DNA from 2 places in the Cytobacillus spartinae genome. Region 2 is predicted to be linked to the other one. Evidence: riboswitches for the same ligand, from Rfam matches in the RefSeq annotation. Region 2 holds a riboswitch; the other holds the start of a gene.

Region 1 (10,982 bases), on a different contig from region 2:
TAATAAGTTTCAATAGTTTGTAAGACAACGAGACGTCTCTCTCAATCAATTCTGAGATGATATCAATACTAGGCTCCGTCATGGAGAGATTATGGATAATATCAAAATAGGATTGAAAATAGGTTGGAACATCATGAGTAGATACGACGGTCGGTTTCGCAAAGAAATATCCTTGAAAGTAGTGATACCCTCGTTCCTTCGCTTCCTCAAATGCTTCTCTCGTTTCTACTTTTTCTGCAACCATTTTTAGCTTTAATGTTTTTGCGAACGTTTCAACTGTCTCGCGCATCTCTCTTGGCGTATGAAGGAAGTCCACTTTAATAATATCAGCGTATTTAATTAATTGATAAGAGTAAGGATTTTGATCATTAAACACAAAGTCATCTAGGGCAATTTGATACCCTAGTTGTTTTAATTCCTTACAAATCTCAATCAGTTCCTGATTAGGTTCTACACTCTCAAGGATTTCAACAATAATTTCACGAGGTCTAAAGTATGTCGGCAAGCGCAATTGAAGAAGATTTGCTGTGAAATTAATAAAGCAAGGCTTCCCATTTGAGAGTTCATCAATACCTATATTCAGGAAGCTATTAATGATAACATCTGCAGTAGCTTGATCCCCGTTTATATTAGGAAAAGAGTTTTCTTCATTACTTCTATACAGAAGCTCGTATCCAAATACCTCTTCGCTTATATTGAAAATTGGCTGCCTAGCTACATATACTTCCATTTTTGACCCCCGACATTTACTTCTTTTTATAAACCTTATTAGGTATTTAATTTAAAAATCAAACATTAAATGACTTTAGTCCTATATTCATACTAATAACTAAAACAAACTATTTCAATAATTAAATGAAAAATAGGAATAATATACGTTTATTTTAACTAAATAGACCAAAAGATGTTGTCGAAATATGTAAAGATGTTAATTTTTTTCAATTTTTATGGTCTTTTTCCTTAAAATCTTTTATAGGTCCATACACCCAAATTAAAAAGAGTACCTTTTTTACAAGATACTCTTTTTGAAATATATTTTTAATGAATGTATTTTAGATTTACTAAAGGCTGTCAATTAGAAAAATTAAAACTGACGATACAGGTTACCCATTTCAATGGCTCCAACAGCTGCTTCCCAACCTTTGTTTCCTGCTTTTGTTCCTGCTCTTTCAATGGCTTGTTCAATTGAATCTGTTGTTAATACTCCGAAGATAATTGGAACACCGCTTTGTAATCCCGTGTTTGCTACGCCTTTTGCGACCTCACTGCTTACAAAGTCAAAGTGAGGTGTAGCTCCTCGAATAACAGTTCCTAAAGTAATGATGGCGTCGAACTCACCTTTCTCTGCTAACTTCTTAGCTGCAAGTGGAATTTCAAATGCACCTGGTACCCACATAACGGTTACATCTTCATCATTTACCCCGTGGCGCTTTAGAGCATCCTCAGCACCACTAAGTAACTTACTTGTAATAAACTCATTAAAACGTGCAACAATAATTCCAACCTTTAAGCCAGTTCCTACTAAATTACCTTCTAATACTTTTTTCATAAAATCATACACTCCTCTTGGTCATCTATTATGGGATTATTAAAATGAAAGTAAATGTCCTAACTTTGATTTTTTCGTTTGTAAGTATTTTTCATTTTCTTCTTTTGCTGGCATTTGGAGCGGAACTCGTTCAACTACCTCTAAGCCATAACCACCTAACCCAGCAATTTTTCTAGGGTTGTTTGTGAGCAGACGCATTTTTCTAACACCAAGCGCCCTTAATATTTGGGCACCCACACCATAGTCCCTTAAATCATCTTTAAATCCGAGCTTATGGTTTGCTTCTACTGTATCGTAACCTTCTTCTTGGAGCTTATAGGCCTTCAACTTGTTAAGCAAACCAATTCCTCTTCCTTCTTGACGCATATAAAGAAGAATTCCCTTTCCTTCCTGTTCGATTTGCGCAAGGGCTGCTTCTAGCTGAGGTCCACAGTCACAACGGTATGAACCAAATACATCACCTGTTAGGCACTCAGAATGAACTCTCAGAAGAACAGGCTCATCAGCAGTAATTTCTCCTTTTACTAAGGCCATATGATCTTTTCCATCTAATGTGTTGGTAAAACCAACAGCTTTAAAATCACCAAACTCTGTAGGAAGTTGAATTTCAATCTCTTTTTTAATCAAGGAATCATGATCTAAGCGATATTCGATTAGATCCTTTATGGTAATCATTTTTAAGTCAAACTTCTCCGCTATAACAGTAAGATCATCTACACGGGCCATTGTGCCATCATCATTCATGATTTCACAAATGATTCCAGCTGGTTTCGCTCCAGAAAGCCTCGCTAAATCTACGGCCGCTTCAGTATGCCCTGCTCTTCTTAGAACCCCACCTTGTTTTGCAACTAACGGGAATATATGTCCCGGACGGGAGAACTCACTAGCAGTTGCTTGTTCGTTCATTAATTTCTCAATTGTATAAGATCTTTCGAATGCACTAATTCCCGTCTTTGTATCGACATGATCAATACTCACAGTGAATGCTGTTCCTTTGCTATCTGTATTTACTTCAACCATTGGACTCAGATCCAGCTTTTCAGCTAGTGATTCTTCAATTGGTGTACAAATGAGTCCTCTTCCCTCTTTTGCCATGAAATTAATCATCTCGGGAGTTACAAACTCTGCAATACCAACAAAGTCTCCTTCATTTTCGCGATCTTCATCATCACAAACGATAACTATCTTACCCTCTTTTAAGTCCTTAATCGCTTCTTCTATCGTATTAAACATGAAAGACACCTCTTTCTTTTAGGCTCTGGTTCATAATAGCTAGAAACATTATAAATAACCATTTTCTTTTAAAAACTCTTTTGAAATCCCTGTTGAGCCATTACTCTCACTTTTATCTTTAGATATAAACGAATGAAGGTATTTAGCAATCATATCAAACTCCAAATTTACAATATCGCCTGCTTTTTTAAGCCCTAGTACGGTTTCATTTGCCGTGTGCGGAATAATGGAAACCGTTAGTTGACGATCGGTTAATCCAAATATGGTCAAAGAAGTTCCATCGATTGCAACTGACCCTTTTAATATAGTCAGATGACTATATTCCTTAGGGAGGGTTATATCAACATATATAGCATTTTCTTTCGGAGTTTTTTTAATAATTTGTCCGATTCCGTCAACATGACCAGTTACAAAATGACCTCCAAATCGTCCGTTGGATGACATGGCTCTCTCCAAATTAACAAGGGTTCCTTCCTTTAATGACGATAGGGATGTACTCTTAAATGTTTCAGGCATAACATCTACCAGAAAATACTCTTTGCTAAAGTCTGTTGCCGTTAAACAGACACCATTCACTGCAATACTATCCCCTAACTTAAGATCCTCGGTCACTTTCTTCGCAGCTATGCTAAGTACCATGGTGTTCCCTTGTTTGGAAATCTTTTTAATCGTTCCTAATTCTTCGATAATTCCTGTAAACATTTCTAATCCTCCTCTACAAGAGGTTTCGCAATAAGTTTTAAGTCAGGACCAACCTTTTCAAACGATACAAATTCAAGTTTTTTGCTGTACTCCACCAGCTCAGGTCCTTCTCCGCCTACAAATGGAATCGCAGACCTTCCACCAATAATTTTAGGGGCTATATAAAGAATCACTTGCTGGAAGGCTCCTTCTTCAATAAAGGATGCATGAATCTCAGAACCACCTTCTACAAGAAGGGACATAATCTTCTTTTCCCCAAGTACTTTTAACATTTCCTTTATCGGTATATTCGTTGTATGAAAAGAGATAATTTCAACACCTTGACCAGTTAATTCTTCTACTTTCTTAGAATCAACATCTTTGCTAGTAAAAATAATGGTCTTGGCAGATTGATCTTGAACCAACTGTGAATGAATAGGTGTTTTTAGATGCGTATCTAAAACAATACGAATGGGGTTTTTTCCACCTTGGGGTCGTCTGGTGGTCAGGAGAGGATCATCGTTTAAAACCGTGTTGATACCTACAAGTATCGCGTCATGCTCATGACGTAACTGGTGAACATCTAATCTGGATTCTGGAGAGGTAATCCATTTACTATCACCTGTTTTCGCTGCAGTCTTTCCATCTAAAGAGACGGCAGCTTTTATTGTTACAAATGGAGTGTTTGTTTTTATAAAATGAAAAAATGAATGATTTAGCTTTTTAGCCTCGTCTTCCCCTAGACCGACATGAACTTCGATTCCCGCTTCTTTTAGCTTTTTAATTCCATTACCAGCTACAAGGGGGTTTGGGTCAAGTGTGGCCACAAATACTTTCTTGATTCCTGACTTAATAATAAGGTCAGCACAAGGCGGTGTTTTTCCAAAATGGCTACAAGGCTCTAGTGTAACGTATAAAATGCCATCTCTTGCGTTCTCACCTGCAGCTTGAATCGCGTGAACTTCTGCATGAGGCGTACCTGCTTTTAAATGGGCACCCGAACCAATCAGTCGACCATCTTTAATCAGAACTGCACCCACACTAGGGTTTGGACTCGTCTGGCCGATTGTTGCACGAGCTAAAGAGATTGCAAGACGCATGTATTCTAAATCTTGAATATCCGTAACCATTACCTCCTTTAGCTGTTATGTATTCTCCATTTTTCATCCATTTGCAACATAAAAACCCCATACTTTTAAAAAAGTACGGGGTAATAAAGCATGACTAAATAAGCGTTAAAAATCAATATTTTTAACACAAGCTACTTTTTCCTTCTCCCATCCAGACTTTAACTGTCGGCTTTGGAATTTCACCAAATCCACCGTTTTCATACAACATGAAACCGGGTCACGGACTAAGAGGACGAACCCTCATCACCGCCGGTTGGGAATTTCACCCTACCCCGAAGGAAATCCTATTCGATTAAGTGAATAATAGCATGAAACCGATTAATCGACAAATATTATATCTGTAAATTTATAAATTATAAAAAAACAATACGTTTAAGATTTAATGGTTGGAATAACTGTATTGAAATATCAATGAAGAGAAAATGATCATTTTCTCTTGTAGTGTTGTATCCTTGTCGAAAGACAAAACAGGCGTATTGCTGTCTTTGAATACTTTTCCCCATTCTAGAGGCATTAAGCCTTTTCGCACACGAGCAATCATAGAACCCTGTTCATTGTAATATTTTGAATCGATATAAAGTGCTGCGGAATCAATTTCTATTTTGGTGTGACTCGGTTCGATCAAACATACCTTATGGTTAGACCAAAGTAAGGTAATAATACGTTCCTCTTCTGAATCCATGACTATCATTTTTCTACCTTTTCTTTTAAACGTTGCCAGTAACTGCTGCTGATCGTTATACAAACCATAATTTCTTGGAAGCCTTTTATCAGCAAAATAAGGTAAAAACCACCTATACCCAGAGTATTCTACATCCTTAAGTTCTCCCCCATATTGACCTGTAGTGTGGAAGAAAACCATTCTTAATGACGGTGCAGGCATAAACGAGAAGAGGAGATTTTGTTGATCTAACAAAGATGTGAATTCCAGCTCCTTTACTAAATGATATGGATGAATTCCTAACGAGCGTTCCTTATTAAGTAAATAGGATTGATAACAGAAAAAACTGTATAGCAGAAACGGCAGTATAAATAATATGATATTTCCATTTGGAAGAACCAACACTCCTAACGTTAAAATGATGATAGGAGGTATAAACGAAGCTAAACTAGCATTTAAGGAAACATTCGCAGCCTGTTGATAAAATTGCTGAATATTCATTTTCGTTCTCCTCATTTTTATAAATAACTATTTTTCATAGTGGGCTTTCTTAGGTTTTCTAAAAAAAGTGCTTACATTATTTGATAACTAATACAAAAGGAGTTATCACAACACAAGTAAATTACTCTTTTTCCTTATGTTTCTTTCGTTTTATCTTTGTAAAAGTCTCTTTTGATTTAGTAATTAACTTTTTAGCATATACTTTCATTTTTAATTCTAGTTTTGATGGTCCATTAACATATCTATGAACAGAGCCTTGAACCGTTTCTTCTACTAGAGCCAATACAATAAAAGGTGCAAGTATAATTAAGATCCATTGCCACATATTAATCCCCTTTCGATGGATTCTTTCTATACTTTATTCGTTTTGGTTTTTAAAAATGCTAGATTTGTATATTTTTTCTATTATTTTGATTGCGAATAGATAGGTAAAAACATATACTTTTGATACCTATTACAAATTTAAAGAGGTGAACATATGATTAGAGAGATAACACTTGAGGATGCGGGTCAATTCCTTCCATTATTAAAGCATGTAGATGAATCTGGGTTCATGTTATTTGAAGGGGGAGAACGTGATTCTTCAGAGGAGAAAGAAAGACAGAGAATAGAACGGTTCCTAAAAGATCCTAACTCTACGATTTTTGTAGCTGAAAAGGACCATCAACTTGTTGGGTATATGATGGTTCTTGGAAACACGGTTAGAAGAACACAACACTCTGCCTATATTGTAGTAGGCATCCATGCAGACTATCGTGGGATGGGAGTCGGGAAAAATCTCTTTCAGGAAGTCTTTCGCTGGGCTGGAGAAAAGAAATTAAAAAGATTGGAACTAACCGTTATCAAAAGAAATGAAGCGGCATTACATCTTTATAAGAAGATGGGCTTTATGATTGAAGGGGAAAAGATAGGTTCACTTATCATTGATGGTGTTCCAGAGGATGAGTTTTACATGTATAAATGGTTAGGAGAATAACGTCTTTAAAGGAAAAACCGGTCATCCTCATAGGATGAACCGGTTATAACCATTCAAGTAATTTCCCCTTTAGGTTTTGGGCGTCCTGATAGCCTTGTTGGTATAATCTTTCCAACTTTATAGGATTTCTTTCCATTCTGCCCACTTCCACTGGATGTTGAGGTCGAATGATCATCACATTTCCTTTTTGCTCCTCACGTTCTAGGTAAGAAATCGTGTCGTTATATTTTTGATAGCGGTTGATCATCGCTTCTTGGAGCTTCGGATAATGTGGGTACTTCTTTTTAACGAAAAAATGAAATTTAGATGGTTGCTTCGTGTATCCTACATTTCTTGTTAGGATGACAATGTTCTTCTTAAACCCATCTTTTTCAGCTTTCTTAATGGGAATTGAATCGCTAATTCCACCGTCTAAAAGGATTCTATCCTTGAATTTTATTTCCGAGGCTACAAAAGGTAAAGAACTAGACGCTTTTAAAACGGTCAATACATCCTTTTCATAATCCTTTTTTCCAAAATAAATTGGTTCTCCAGTCAAACAATCAGTTGTTCCGATGACAAATTCAGTTGGATTACTATAAAAAGCATGATAATCATAGGGAACTAGTTTGTGTGGAATTTCATCAAAAATAAAATCCATTCCAAATAACTCACGTCTTTTGAAATAATTATTCCAGGATAAATATCGACGATCTTTTATATAGTCAATATTAACTGTTTTATTTCTCCCTTTCTGCTTAGACAAATAGGAAGCTGCATTACAAGCCCCTGCAGACACCCCTATTACATACGGGAAAAAGATTTCTTTTTCTAAAAAATATTCTAAGACACCGGCAGTGTAAACACCGCGCATGCCTCCGCCTTCAAGAACAAGACCCGTTTGATTAGACACATCCATACTCCCTTTCTATTTATTTGGAATAATGGTCTAATCTATTTTAACAACCTACTTTTAATAATGGTAGTAATCTGAATATCTTCGTTTTGGTGTGTGACTAACCATCTACTAGGATGCAAGTTCTTTTCTCTGGAACACATAAATGGAACCAACTACTAACAAAATCATGGAAATAAAAGTCACTATAATAGCCGGAAGCATTTCATCCGGAAAAGAGTTTGTCATCAGAAATGTTCCAATATATGATGAGATTTGAGCTGGACTCCATTCCATAAGATGCGAGAGCATACTGCTTACCAGGTTCAATACAATGACAACACCTAGAGAAATAAACCCTACGACACCCGGCGATTGGAAAAATGCGTTAAAGAACAAGGTTATCGTTAAAACTAAAGAAAGCCAAATCCCAAATGCAAAGAAACTCTTAATAAAATCTGTGAATGGAACCCAGTCAAAAAGAATTCCCACATAATACCAGGAGACCAAAAATCCTATAAAATAGGATACCCATAATAAAATTAGAGCCCCAGTCCATTTTGCTGTAATGTATGAGCTATATTTAACTGGTTTTACTAAAATTAGCCCAGCAACTCCACTTTTCCTCTCATTAGCAATAATCCCCATTGATGTTAAAACAATGATTAATAGACCTAACATATTGTATTGACCAATACTCATCATTAAAATTTCAGCTGCAGAAGGTGTTGGAATTTCAATAACTGTCCCCTCTGGTAAACCACCTACTGAATCAAGAATTTGTGGCAAATAATACGTCGATAAAGGATCCATAACTCCAAGTAAAATAAATGTGATCGGAACCCAAATCCATTTGAAATTTCTAGTCATTTCCAACAATTCTTTTTGTAATAGAGTAAACCACTGACTCATTTTTGCACCACCTTCATAAACACATCTTCTAGACTCATTCTACTAATCTCAAATTTTATTAGTGGCCAATTGTTCCCTGATACTTCTTTTAAAATGGCCATTTTTGCTTGTTCAATATCTTCTACAAAAAACGTTGCTTTTCTGCCCTCTATTGAGTATGAACCCAGCCAATTTGTTCCTGAAAATACCTGAACAAACTCCTCTGTACGTTCTCGTAATACCAAGTCAATTTTTCCCTGCTGGTATTTTTCCTGTAAATCTTCCATCGTTCCTCTTTCAACTAGTCTGCCATTGTGAAGGAATAAGATTTCCTCACAAACTTCCTCGGCATCATTTAAAATATGAGTTGAAAAAAGAATCGTTGTTTCTTTCTTCAATTTTTCAAGGAGTTCTAATACTTCCCTTCGGCCAAATGGATCTAGGGCTGAAACCGGCTCATCAAGCATGACGAGCTTTGGACGGTGGATAATCGCTTGAGCGATTCCTAATCGTTGCTTCATACCACCTGAATATTTGCCAATCCTTCTATTTTTGGCTTCTGAGATTCCGACTAATTCCAAAAGTTCAATAGTACGTTCCTTTGCTTCCTTCTTTGTAAGCCCAGCAAGCACTCCTACATATTCTAGAAACTCTCTACCACTCATCCATTCATAGAAGACAGGATATTGAGGAAGATAGCCTATTAACTTTCGAATATCATCATTTTTGGACATTCCATCAAAAGTGATTGAACCTGACGTTGGCTTCATTAATCCAGCTAACATTCTAAGCGTTGTAGTTTTGCCTGCTCCATTTGGCCCCAGCAAAGCAAAACAACCTTTATCTTGAAGTTCAAAGTCTAGTGATTTGATCACTTCAAGGTTTTGAAAACTTTTCGTCAAACCCTCGACACGTATCACAGACATTAGTTATTTCTCCTTCCAAGAACGAAGTAAAGAATCGGTCCTAATAGACTAAAGAATAAAATTAATAGCGCCCACATCCATTTCGGACCATTCGTTGCTTCGATTCGAATTAAATCCACTAAAGCCACAACCATTACAATCAATTGAATGACAATGATCGGTAGAATAATTGCCCAGTTAATATTTAAAAGTTCTTCCATTATAAATCCCTCCACGTTATAACAATCATGATTTCGTATATATGACGGACGACGTTCGAAAATCGTTCAGAAAAATTTTGTTTTTTTTAAAAGAAATCAAGTTTATTAAAAACTTAATTTGAATTGCTTGAAGTTTTTGGAATTAAATACCAGTTGGGAGATGAATGGAATTTACCTATTAACTCATACTATTTTTTGTAAATGGACTAAGGAAAGAATGGAGGGCTGAATATGACTGTAGCTACTCAGATTAAACAAACCATTGCGGGCCTTAAAAGTGCTCAAGCTAGTTTTGAAACATTTGCTTTAGGAACTGAAAACCAAAGTGCAAAGCAGCTGTACCAACAAGCTGCTCAGCAAACACAATCGATTATTGACAGCATTGAACCAAGACTACAGGAAATCCAGCAAGAGGAACCCCAATACAGAGACTAGAAGGTTGGCTACTGCCAGCCTTTTAATAAATTTTTTTATTATAATCGTTTTTATCTACCATAAAATTATATTTAGGAAGATGTTTAATGACAGTCGCATCCAATATAAAACAAACTTTATCAACGATTAAGGGAATTGAAGCCCAGCTGTCTTCTCTTGCTCAAAATGCAAAGGAAGAATCTGCATCAATAACATTCCATGAGACGATGATGACGATTGGAGAAATAAAAAAAGACTTACAGATTCGATTAACGGAGGTTGAACAAGAGGAACCCGAGTATAAAGGGTCCTAAATCCTTTTTGAGGTGAGTGAAATGCCTGGGTGGGTTGATGTTGTCCTACGATCCTTTTTATTTATTATTGTTTTGTTTTTCCTAACAAAGATGTTGGGTAAAAAACAAATTGCACAATTAAGCTTCTTTGAATATGTTGCTGGAATTACAATTGGCACCATTGCTGGAGAAGTAGTTACTGGACTTGAAAGTAATATTCTTTACGGACTTATTGGTGTGTCTATATTTGCAGGCGTCACGGTATTAACAGATATTTTATCTCTAAAAAATAAGAGATTTCGTGAGTTTATTGAAGGAAAAAGCACGATTGTCATTAAGGATGGAAAGATATTAGAGGAAAACTTACAAAAAGAGCGGTACTCTGTTGAAGAACTCACTTCACTACTACGGCAAAAAAATATATTTAAAACAGCAGATGTAGAGTTTGCTCTTTTGGAGCCTCGAGGAGATATTAGTGTGTTTTTAAAGCGCGAGTCCCAACCGCTTACACCAAAAGATGTTCAACTAAATATGCCCAATGAAAAGGCACCGATCTCCGTTATCATGGACGGAAAGATTCTTAACGACGCTCTTAATGCAACTGGACAAACAAGCAAATGGTTAGATATGGAGTTGGACAAGCTTGGTGTTTC
Region 2 (10,982 bases):
TGGTTTTACGAACAAGATGGATTTACTGCCTCTTCAGAAGCGGTACCGTCAGAGGTTATGGAGCTTTTTCAGTTGGCTGTAAATACCGAAAAGGAACAGATTGGAGAAATTTCTGTTCAAGGTCGCTTCTGGGTGGTTATCGTAAGTCCACTTTACAATAAGAAGTTCATCCGTGGAGCGGTAGCTGTTGTGAGGGATATGACGGAGGAAAGACAGCTAGATAAACTGAGGAAAGACTTTATCGCAAATGTATCACATGAACTCAGAACACCTATCTCCATGCTACAAGGTTATAGTGAGGCTATCGTCGATGATATAGCTGAGACGACAGAAGAGAAAAAAGAAATGGCTAGAGTTATTTACGACGAGTCCCTACGTATGGGACGTCTTGTAAATGAATTATTAGATCTTGCTCGTATGGAAGCTGGCCATATCCAATTAACCATTGAAGAAATAGAGTTAGTTCCTTATATCCATCGAATTACCCGTAAATTTCAAGGACTAGTTAAAGAAAAAGATATTCTTTTAAACGAAAGAATGGACTATAAAGATCCTTATTTCTATTTTGATCCTGATCGAATTGAACAAGTTTTAACCAATTTAATTGACAATGCGATTAGGCATACTCCAGCAAATGGTGCAGTTGAAATTACTGGGAGAACAGATGAAAAGGGTTTTTATGTGGAAGTTAGTGATTCAGGCTATGGGATTCCCGAAGAGGATTTACCATTTGTTTTTGAACGTTTCTATAAAGCGGATAAGGCTCGTACAAGAGGATCGGGCACAGGCCTTGGTTTAGCTATTGCGAAGAATATTATAGAGGCACATAGAGGTCATATTTCCGTTCAGAGCAAAGTTGGCCATGGAACGACATTTTCCTTCTTTATTCCTCGAAATTACGAATAATACGGAAAATTATGACGATTGTTCTTGATTCACGAGAAACATTTTACAAATGACTTTTTAAAAATTTAATATTCACGTTTTAGGAGAAGGCTATTCAAAGAAAGCCTTCCTTTTTTTTTGGAAAAATACTATATTTAAAAGTGTAACCTTTTATATAGAATATACGACTAAATAATTGAACGGGGAGGGGAAACCAATGGACTCCGTTTTTGATGAATTATATTCCAAATATCATCATGACGTTTTTCAATTTCTTTTTTATATGGTAAAAAACCGGGAGCAAGCTGAAGACCTTGTTCAGGAAGTGTATATCCGCGTGTTAAAATCCTACAAACAATTTGAAGGAAAAAGCAGCGAAAAAACATGGCTATTTTCAATAGCACGGAATGTTGCAATTGATTCATTCAGGAAACAAAAGGGTTGGAAGCAAAGAATTATGGAAAAGTTCGATTGGTCCACCCAACAAGTAAAGGATGAACACCCCATCCCTGAAGAAATCGCTTTGCAAAAAGAAGAAATCAGTTTTATCTATAAATGTTTAGATCATTGTACGGTTGATCAAAGAATGGTCATTATCATGCGGTATATTCAAGAACTTTCTATTTCTGAAACAGCAGAAGCACTTGGCTGGACAGAAAGTAAGGTAAAGACCACACAGCACAGGGCTTTAAAAGTTTTAAAAAAGGAAATGGAAGATTTAATGGTAAAGGAGGGGATTGATGGTGAGAAAGTCAGAGTGGAGCGATAACCAACTAGAGGAACTTTTACGTGAAATGCCAAAGATTGAAGATCATCGCAATCCTCGAGACATTTATCAAAATATAGAAAGCAGATTAAAGCGTAGAAAGAAAAAAGCTTGGGTTGTTCCTTCAGTTGCTACAGCCGCAGCATTTCTTCTTTTCTTACTTCTTTCTCCTACCTTGACTAATTGGCAGAATTCCGCTGACCAGTCTATGGAAAGTACAAATGAGTCGGCTGGCTCTGAAGAAGCCAAAATGGAAATGTCCATGATGAAAGAAAATGAAGAAGTAATAGAAGAAGAGACCAACGATGTTGCTATGGACTCTGTAGAAGTAAGTGATGGAGACGCTACACACAAATCTTTCGTAGCTGATTCGCATACAGCTCTTTATGAAGAGGACATAATGGAAGACCAAGAGGTTCTTACATTTGCGATTCCGGATAAGAACGCGCAAATTGCGGTTCCTGTTAGTATAACTGTTCCAAAGGAAGAAGGAAAAACTAAGTTTGAGCTTTTTACTGAAGCGATGCCAAAGCTTAAGGAAGAAGAATGGGGTTTGAGTGAGTATTATCCTTTAAATGCGACACTCGAATATAATGAAGATGTGAATGAATTATTAGTTGATGTACCTGAAGGGCACTACTATGGGGATGGTGCAGCATCTGAAAATGCTTTTAAGAAGGTATTAAATGATTCTTTAAACATGTTAAATATTGATAAGGTCATTCTTTCTACAGAAGGTAATCGTGGAATCATGTTGGGGAACACAGGGGTCTTGAATGAATATACACCACAAGTAGATACGAACCATGCTTATTATTTTTACTATCCATTTGAAGGCAGCGTTCCTTATCTAGTCCCTTACTTAGATACACATGAAAGTCTAGAAGAGGCACTAGAAGCAATGAAGAATGACATTGAAACACATGGATTGAAGGCCTCAATACCATCTAATCTTGAATTTGAAGTTGATACGCCTACTAAGGAACTGATTGTTATTCGTCTAGAAGATCAATCTGAATTAGGGGATAGCTCTAAGATAACTTATATGGTAGAAGCCATTCTTTTAACGGCTAAGGATTTTGACTTTAAGAAAGTGAAGATTGAAAATGCACCAACTGAACAAGCTGGAAAATTTGTTTTTAACGAAGAGTGGAAGGTTCCAGTTGCTCCTAATAAGAAATATATTATGGAATAAGCCTCAAGTCATATAAATAGGCATCTCAAAAAAAGATCAGCATTCATTTGCTGATCTTTTTTTCCTATTTTTGCATAAAAAAATTCACTTTACCCTAATAATAACAAATGTGTTTTTAGTGAAGGCTCTATTCGTAAATTTTGTTGCTATTTAAATACTTAAAATTGCTTTTAAAAAGGACTAGGGTGCTGTTTCTTGTTTAAGGAAGAAAAGACGCCACGAAGCAGCATAGAATCCGTGCTGGAGACCATATTCGAGTAGCAAAAATCTATGCGAAAACAGCCTTAGTGACAGAAGAGTAACTGTTAATGTCTATTCTTTATTGTACTTTCTTTTTTAGAATAGTGCTTTTTAGGTAAGTACCATACAAGTTGTTCTAAAAAAGTACATGCATTCATATGGTGAATTTAGAGAGTACAAGAACAAGGAGGAAAAACCATGCGAGATTACATAAGGCGTTTGATTATTGCGGGTATAATGGCACTTTGTATCAGCTTACTCTTTCTCGGAGGGAAACACTCTCAAGCAGAAGAAATATCCATTAAAGATAAAACTGCACATTGGATTTGGCCGTCCGATGGTCTTATAACAGATACGTTTGGAACAAGACACGGAAAACATAAAGGGATTGATATTGCTGGATCGTACGGAGCTCCCGTCTATACAGTAGATGATGGGGTAGTTTCAAAAGCATATTACTCGTATTCTTACGGGAATGTGGTGTTTATCAAACATGCAAATGGGTTGGAAACAGTCTATGCTCATTTAAAAACGAGAAATGTAGATGAAGGCCAAGAGGTTATTCAAGGGGATATAATCGGGAACATGGGAAGCACAGGAGATTCTTCTGGTGTGCATCTTCACTTCGAAGTTCATCAATCGGAATGGACCATTAATAAAGAGAATGTAATTGATCCTGTAGTTGTGTTAAATGAAGTAGAAGTTGGCCAGACTGTTCTGGCGTTCAATGAGGATACATACTCTAAAGAAGCCTTAGAGACGATTGGAAGAATCCGATTATACGAAGGTGCAGAGCTCAATTATGGACATTTCATGGAAGAATTTGAAGAAGTGGCAATAGCGTCTGAAGAAGTTGAGGTAGAAGCAGATCAATTAGAACATGTGGTTCAGCCTGGTGAAACTCTATGGTCCATTGCAGAACAATATCATACTACAATTGAGAGTATACAAGCTTCAAATCAAATTCAAGGTGATCAAATCGTACCAAGTCAGACATTAAAGATTCAACGAATTTCTAAAAACCAATATATTGTTCAACCGTTTGATAACCTGTCATCGATTGCCCAGAAAACGGGAACAACCGTTCAGCAGCTTATGGAAATCAATCGATTAACTAATGAAGTTATTCACCCACAACAAGTATTACTCATCATTCAAAATGAGTGATTGAAGTTAAGTCACATACGAATAAAAAAGTCGGAGGTTTTCCCCTCCGACTAAAAAAGCATTAACTTATAAAAGTATATGATTCATGGATACAATATCGTCAAGTTCATTCAACTTGTTAACTGCGATATCATCGATAGGTTTATCAAATGAAAGAATCATGATCGCTTCTCCACCTACCTGCTTTCTCCCTACTTGCATCGTAGCAATGTTTATTGAATGATCGCCAAGTATTTTCCCTACACGTCCAATTACTCCAGGTCGGTCCATGTGTTGAATGTATAGAAGATTTCCTTCAGGATAAAAATCAATATTAAAATCATTCAAATAAACAATTCTAGGACCATAGTGATCTATAAAAGTACCCCTAATCGTAAACTGACGAGTCTCACTCTTAGCTGTAACAGAAATGCAATTTGCGTAACCAAAAGAATTCGTGGAAATTTTCTCGCCTACAGTAATTCCACGTTCTTTAGCAGTGAGTAAAGCATTTACTTCATTCACATAAATATCAATTCGATTCTTGAAGAACCCAGATAGAAGGGCTTTTGTTAAATAGGTTGTTTCTAAATCAGTAACACTTCCAGAGAACGTGATTGAAATCTCTTGGATTCCCTCATTTATACACTGAGATAAAGTCGACCCAATTTGTTTCGCTAAATAATGAAAAGGTCGTATTCTTTCAAAGATATCTTTTGACATTGCTGGTAGATTGATGGAATTAGATACTGGTTTATCTTCAAAGAACATTCTTACTTCTTTAGCTACTTGTGTAGCAACGTTTAATTGAGCTTCTCTAGTTGATGCACCGAGATGTGGGGTTACAATGACATTATCAAATTTAAATAGTGGATATTCACCTGGTGGCTCTACTTCAAAAACATCTAAGGCTGCACCTGCAACATGTCCGTTACCAATAAAGGTTGCTAGAGCATCCTCATCGATGATGCCACCTCGAGCACAATTCAAAAAGTATACACCTTTTTTTGTCTTACTTAATGCTTTTTCGTTTATGAGACCTTTTGTCTCTGCGGTTAAAGGGGTGTGAACAGTGATGATATCTGCATGTTCTAGAACTTCATCTAAGGAGCTATTTTGCACGCCTAATTTACTAGCTCTTTCGTTTGTTAAAAATGGATCAAACACCTGAACATTCATGCCAAATGCTTTCGATCGTTTAGCCAACTCGGTTCCGATTCTACCCATACCAAGAATACCTAATGTTTTTCCATATAGTTCATTTCCAACAAATTCATTTCTTTTCCATTCTAGGTTTTTAACAGATTGATGGGCTTGAGGAATATTTCTCATTAGTGCAGCCATCATAGCAAAGGTATGCTCAGCGGTAGAAATCGTATTGCCATCAGGAGCATTAACAACGATAACTCCGCGCTTCGTTGCTGCATTAACATCAATATTATCAACACCGACTCCTGCTCGAGCAACAATTTTTAACTGAGGCATTTTTTCAAATAATTCTTCGGTTACTTTAGTAGCACTTCTTACTAAAAGAGCATCTATTTTTTCAAGCTCCACCTCAGGATCAGTCACTTTTTTCTCAATGATTACAGCATCTTTATACTCTAACAGGGGCTGTAATCCCTCTGCATTAATTGCATCAGCTACCAATATCTGATACATAAAAAAATCACCCACCCAATAACATCAATTTTCTGACTATTTTACATTAACGAACATTTATATGTCAATTGCAAAAAAATGTTCAGATTTTATGTAAGCGCTTTAAGTTGAATCGTTATAAAACCTTACCGATTTTGTTAAAATTTTTTTGCTGGGAAGTGCTTATATAAAGCAAAAAAAACAGACTAGAAATGTCAGGGGTTGAAAGTGTTGAAGGGGGCATAGAGAACTTTTTCTCTTTACTAAATTGTAGTATGGGTGAGTTCTACTTCAAGTGTTTACCAACGGGGATGGTAATTCAAGAAAAAGACAAACTGCCTGTTTTACAACAATCAGTTCCTCTAGTGGGGATTTACGGAGCCTTTTGGGAAGAATTAGAGGTGAATTTCTCCTTCGACATAAGCTGTTGCTGGGGCTAGTCGGAACTCCTAGTTAAACGCAAATCAAGTGTGTGATATTGGCCTTTTTCGTGTTATGAAAGACATTTCTCTAAAACTTTAGAAGAAATTGTCCTTCATCCATGCTATGAAAGACATTTTTTTGAACTCTTAGAAGAAATTATCCTTCATTACATTATTGAAAAAGACAGTAAAGAAAATCGTGAAACCCGAGTTTCTTCACTGTCTACGTCTCAAATTATGCTCTGCTATTAAAGATATCTGTCAGCACTGGAACGATTTGTTTTTTACGTGATACTACCCCTTTTAAAACAGCAGTATTTTGATTAAGCGTCACTTCATATGCCTCTTCAACGGCATTTGTTGAATTCCCTAGCGCAATGGCAGTAGAATCATTGTTTAGAATATCCGTTACAACAAATAGGAATAAATCTAGGTTTTTTTCTGCAATGATTTTGTTAAGAGCTTCTTCGATTTCTGTTTGTTTTGATAGTACATCATTTACATCTACTGCGTTTACTTGAGCAATTTCTACCTTTTTTGTTCCCATTTGGAACTCTTTGGCATCTAGTGAAATCAACTGTTCAATCGTTTTATCACTTAAATCAGCTCCAGCCTTTAGCATTTCTAGTCCATACTGATCAGCGTCTACTCCCGCAATTTCAGCTAACTCCTTAGCTGCAGCTACATCTTGCTCTGTACAAGTAGGTGATTTAAATAGTAGTGAATCTGAAATGATAGCCGATAACATTAAACCAGCAATATTCTTAGGAACTTCGATTCCATGTTCTTTGTAAAGTTTATTTAGAATGGTTGCTGTACAACCAACTGGCTCTGCGCGATAGTATAGTGGGTCACTAGTTTCAAAATTAGCAATTCGGTGGTGATCAATAACCTCTAACACTTTTACTTGATCAAGGTCATTAGCACTTTGTTGGCGCTCGTTGTGATCCACCAAAATAACGCTATTTACTTCACTAGAAACAGCTTCAACTAAACGAGGAACTTCAGCACCGAATGTTTCTAATGCATATTTGGTTTCCCCGTTGATTTCCCCTAGTCGAATAGCTTCTGAATCTAGACCTAATTTGTTTTTTAGTTCAGAATACGCAATGGCTGAACAAATTGAATCTGTGTCAGGGTTTTTATGTCCAAAAACAAGTACTTTTTCCATGATAATCTCCTTTGAAAATTGAAATATGTATCGTTTTGAATGTTGATAATTTCCTCTATTAATTTACCATAAAACAGACTCAAACCTCAAAAAAAAATCAGTAGCAATTCAACTTCTTTAAAAAAATTGATTTATAAGATATAATAAATCTGAAAAATAAAAATTGGTCTATCTTCGGGGCAGGGTGAAATTCCCGACCGGCGGTGATGAGAAGTTCTTCTCTAAGCCCGCGAGCCTGTTTGTTGGGCAGGATTTGGTGCGATTCCAAAGCCGACAGTAAAGTCTGGATGGGAGAAGGTGGAGGTTCTGCAGGCGTTCAAAAAAATATTTGTTGAACGTTTATTCAAGCGTGCCTTTGTAAACACTCCCTCAAGATGAAAACTTGAGGGTTTTTTAATTGAGTTATTTAGTTACTTAATTAATATTCAAGGTGCCTGATTTTTGCTGAACTTTTCTTCTTAAGGAGATATGGTCCTAAAAAGGAGAGAGGAAAACATGAAAACCCTTAACACAAGAGCTTTAGTAACAGTTGGGATGCTTAGCAGTTTGTCTTACATTTTAATGCTATTAAACTTCCCAATCCCACCATTTCCACAGTTTCTTATGATTGATTTTAGTGACCTTCCTGCATTGGTGGCTGCTTTAATATTTGGACCTGCGGCGGGAATTCTAGTGGAATTAATAAAAAATGTATTGGATTACTTTATGACAGGAAGTGCTACAGGTGTCCCTGTAGGTCATATTGCTAATTTTATAGCTGGAGTTCTATTTGTTGTTCCTACTTACTACGCGTATCAGAAACTGAAAACGAATAAGGGAATGACGTTTGCATTAATTATCGGTACAGTTACAATGGCTATCTTAATGAGTGTTCTAAACTACTTTGCTATTCTTCCAGCCTATACATTTTTCCTGAATGCACCAGCTATGTCTGCCGTTGAAACTAGACAGCTAATCGTAACGGCTATCTTACCGTTTAATATAGTCAAAGGAATTCTGATTTCAGTAGTCTTCTTGTTACTATTTACTAGAATGAATACTTGGATTGTTAAGCAAGAAACATACAAGAGTGCGTAATGCTGTTTTCAAAAAAAAGAAGAATCACTCATTCAAAATGGGTGATTCTCTTTTTTTGTAATTGGTGACCTATTTAGACTAAGTTTTTCTTCATTTATTCAACGACGAGAAAAGCAAACTCCTAGAAAAAACAAAAAATCCCCTTTATGAGGGGATCCTTCAGTATTCTCTATTCAAACTTTAATGCGTCACCATCAAATGATTCGTCAGCAACTTTGATAGAATCAGTTGGGCAACCTTCGAAAGCGTCCATCATATCATCAATTAGTACATCAGGAATTTCAACGATCCCTTGGTTGTCGTCAAGTGTTACGAATGCAATACCTTCATCATCGTAATCATAAATATCTGGTGCAGCTGCTCCGCAAGCACCACATGCGATGCATGTTTCTTTGTCTACAATCGTGTATTTTGCCATGTGAAAAACCTCCCAAAAAATTAAACATTTGTCTTTATAGCATTCCATTATTTCGTGGAAACGCATCCCTCATTTCTTATTGTAAATCTCAATCAACAACTTTTCAATAGAAAAAGTATTGAGAATGCTTATCACACAAGGGTTTTCGCTAAATCAAGAATAAAATAGTGTTCAAATAACAATCATGAATGTTTCATGATAAAATAAGGGTATGTTTTTTGTTTTCCTACAATATTATTACCTTCAGTGTATTAAATATAACAACTTTAAGGTCAGGAGGGAAAAAGGTGGGTATTATTTTACATAAAGTGCTTCTTTACTGTCTGTATAAAATAGAAGGGGAGAGATCCATCTATTCCATTTACCACCTATTAAACGGTAAAAAGTCCTCTCAAACGATCCAGGATGCTCACCTTTTTCAACTTTCTCCCTTTTTTAATACGTACCGTCAAGTAACTAGAAATGACCTTGATGAATTCATTAAGGAGTCTGTACAGGACCAACTATTAATTAAAAGCAATGAACATCACTATATACTCTCTGAAAAGGGCATGGAACTAATTAGGAATCTTTTTACACAATACCCCTTTTTAGAACATTTAAACGGCTGGCAGTATCAAGGCAGTGAACGATTTTGGGAAAGATTGTCCCTATTTGTTCAGGTGGCTTCTAATCTTGCACATAGTGAAACAAACTACTTTCCTATTCAGAGAAATAAACAGGTCCAGCTTTGGATGAAGAATTTTTTAGTTCATACTGATATCAATCGAAAAGAGCTATCTCAGAGACTGTACGATGAATTGGTATTTTGTTTTAACAAAAAAAATGCAATAGACCCATCTGTATTAGTGGTTAGGTTAACAGGGTATAACACGATAGGTCGTACGAAAGAGCAGGCTTGTGAAGTATTGGATATGGAATACAGTTTATATCATTTTCAATTACTGAGCTTATTACATGATATGCAAAAGTGCATTCATGGAAATAAAACTAAATTACCAATTCTTAGTTCAATGGTTGAGGATTTACAGGATGACGTACCGCTTACACATTCAACAAAAAGAACTTATGAATTGATTAGTAGAGGATATACAGTAGAACAAATTGCCATCATGCGTAGATTAAAGAAAAATACGATAGAAGACCATATTGTTGAACTTGCCCTTAATATTAAGGAGTTTGATATTGAGCCTTATGTAGATGGAAATAAACAGGAGAAAATCTTAGAGGCTGCTAAAAAGGTCCCGTCAAAACAATTGAGGTATATTCGTGAATACGTTAAAGAAGCGGATTACTTTGAAATTCGCTTAGTTATAGCAAAAAGTGGAGATGGAAAATGAAAATAGAAGAGGTACTTTACAATCATTTTAAATTTCGAACTTTTAAGCTTGGTCAGAAGGAAATCATTTCCTCTATACTAGATGGTCAGCATACGATGGCCATGCTTCCAACAGGGACCGGAAAATCTCTTTGTTACCAACTACCAGGATATTTACTAAAAGGACAAGTAATCATTGTTTCACCTCTTTTATCATTGATGCAGGACCAGGTTGAGCAAATGAAAATAAGAGGAGAAAAAAGGGTTGTTGCCATTAATTCCTTTTTAAGCTGGCCTGATAAAAGGCAAATTCTTAACAACCTGAATAACTATAAATTTATATATATTTCTCCTGAAATGCTAGGGTTAGATCATGTGTTGGATAGGCTCAAACGTCTTAAAATTGGTTTATTTGTAATTGATGAAGCCCATTGTATCTCTCAATGGGGATTTGATTTTAGACCAGAATATAGGAAATTAGGAGCTATCAGGGAAAAGGTGGGCAATCCATTAACATTAGCTTTAACTGCGACAGCCACATCAGATGTTGTCAGAGATATTGTGAGTTCGCTTCATCTAGAAGATTGGAAAGAACATATCTTCTCTGTAGATCGCCCAAATATCTCAATGAAAGTTGAAACCCTGAACGAAGTCCTGGATAAACAGAGAAGAGTTGTTGAACTAGTCGAATATCTACAAGGGC

What was found. Region 2 has a riboswitch for FMN ahead of ACFYKX_RS18705 (ECF transporter S component). Riboswitches for the same ligand answer to the same signal wherever they lie in the genome.
Region 1: it holds a riboswitch for FMN, as region 2 does, so the genes downstream of both, ribD (bifunctional diaminohydroxyphosphoribosylaminopyrimidine deaminase/5-amino-6-(5-phosphoribosylamino)uracil reductase RibD) here and ACFYKX_RS18705 (ECF transporter S component) in region 2, are expected to answer to the same signal.

Annotation. Positions count from the first base shown of each region.
Region 1 covers NZ_JBIACK010000008.1:9,586-20,567, forward strand. Annotated here, with positions in the region: gene ACFYKX_RS15550 (EAL and HDOD domain-containing protein) at 1-730, opposite strand, end outside; gene ribH (6,7-dimethyl-8-ribityllumazine synthase) at 1,085-1,549, opposite strand; gene ACFYKX_RS15560 (bifunctional 3,4-dihydroxy-2-butanone-4-phosphate synthase/GTP cyclohydrolase II) at 1,589-2,782, opposite strand; gene ribE (riboflavin synthase) at 2,831-3,484, opposite strand; gene ribD (bifunctional diaminohydroxyphosphoribosylaminopyrimidine deaminase/5-amino-6-(5-phosphoribosylamino)uracil reductase RibD) at 3,487-4,581, opposite strand; FMN riboswitch at 4,729-4,877, opposite strand; gene ACFYKX_RS15575 (hypothetical protein) at 4,973-5,755, opposite strand; gene ACFYKX_RS15580 (hypothetical protein) at 5,877-6,080, opposite strand; gene ACFYKX_RS15585 (GNAT family N-acetyltransferase) at 6,234-6,731, shown strand; gene ACFYKX_RS15590 (patatin-like phospholipase family protein) at 6,775-7,629, opposite strand; gene ACFYKX_RS15595 (ABC transporter permease) at 7,738-8,517, opposite strand; gene ACFYKX_RS15600 (ABC transporter ATP-binding protein) at 8,514-9,422, opposite strand; gene ACFYKX_RS15605 (PLD nuclease N-terminal domain-containing protein) at 9,422-9,622, opposite strand; gene ACFYKX_RS15610 (DUF1657 domain-containing protein) at 9,854-10,057, shown strand; gene ACFYKX_RS15615 (DUF1657 domain-containing protein) at 10,144-10,350, shown strand; gene ACFYKX_RS15620 (DUF421 domain-containing protein) at 10,372-10,982, shown strand, end outside.
Region 2 covers NZ_JBIACK010000010.1:164,759-175,740, forward strand. Annotated here, with positions in the region: gene ACFYKX_RS18675 (ATP-binding protein) at 1-906, shown strand, start outside; gene sigX (RNA polymerase sigma factor SigX) at 1,103-1,654, shown strand; gene ACFYKX_RS18685 (negative regulator of sigma-X activity) at 1,626-2,846, shown strand; gene ACFYKX_RS18690 (peptidoglycan DD-metalloendopeptidase family protein) at 3,285-4,253, shown strand; gene serA (phosphoglycerate dehydrogenase) at 4,320-5,894, opposite strand; gene ACFYKX_RS18700 (manganese-dependent inorganic pyrophosphatase) at 6,531-7,466, opposite strand; FMN riboswitch at 7,633-7,769, shown strand; gene ACFYKX_RS18705 (ECF transporter S component) at 7,962-8,543, shown strand; gene ACFYKX_RS18710 (ferredoxin) at 8,713-8,961, opposite strand; gene ACFYKX_RS18715 (helix-turn-helix domain-containing protein) at 9,249-10,301, shown strand; gene ACFYKX_RS18720 (RecQ family ATP-dependent DNA helicase) at 10,298-10,982, shown strand, end outside.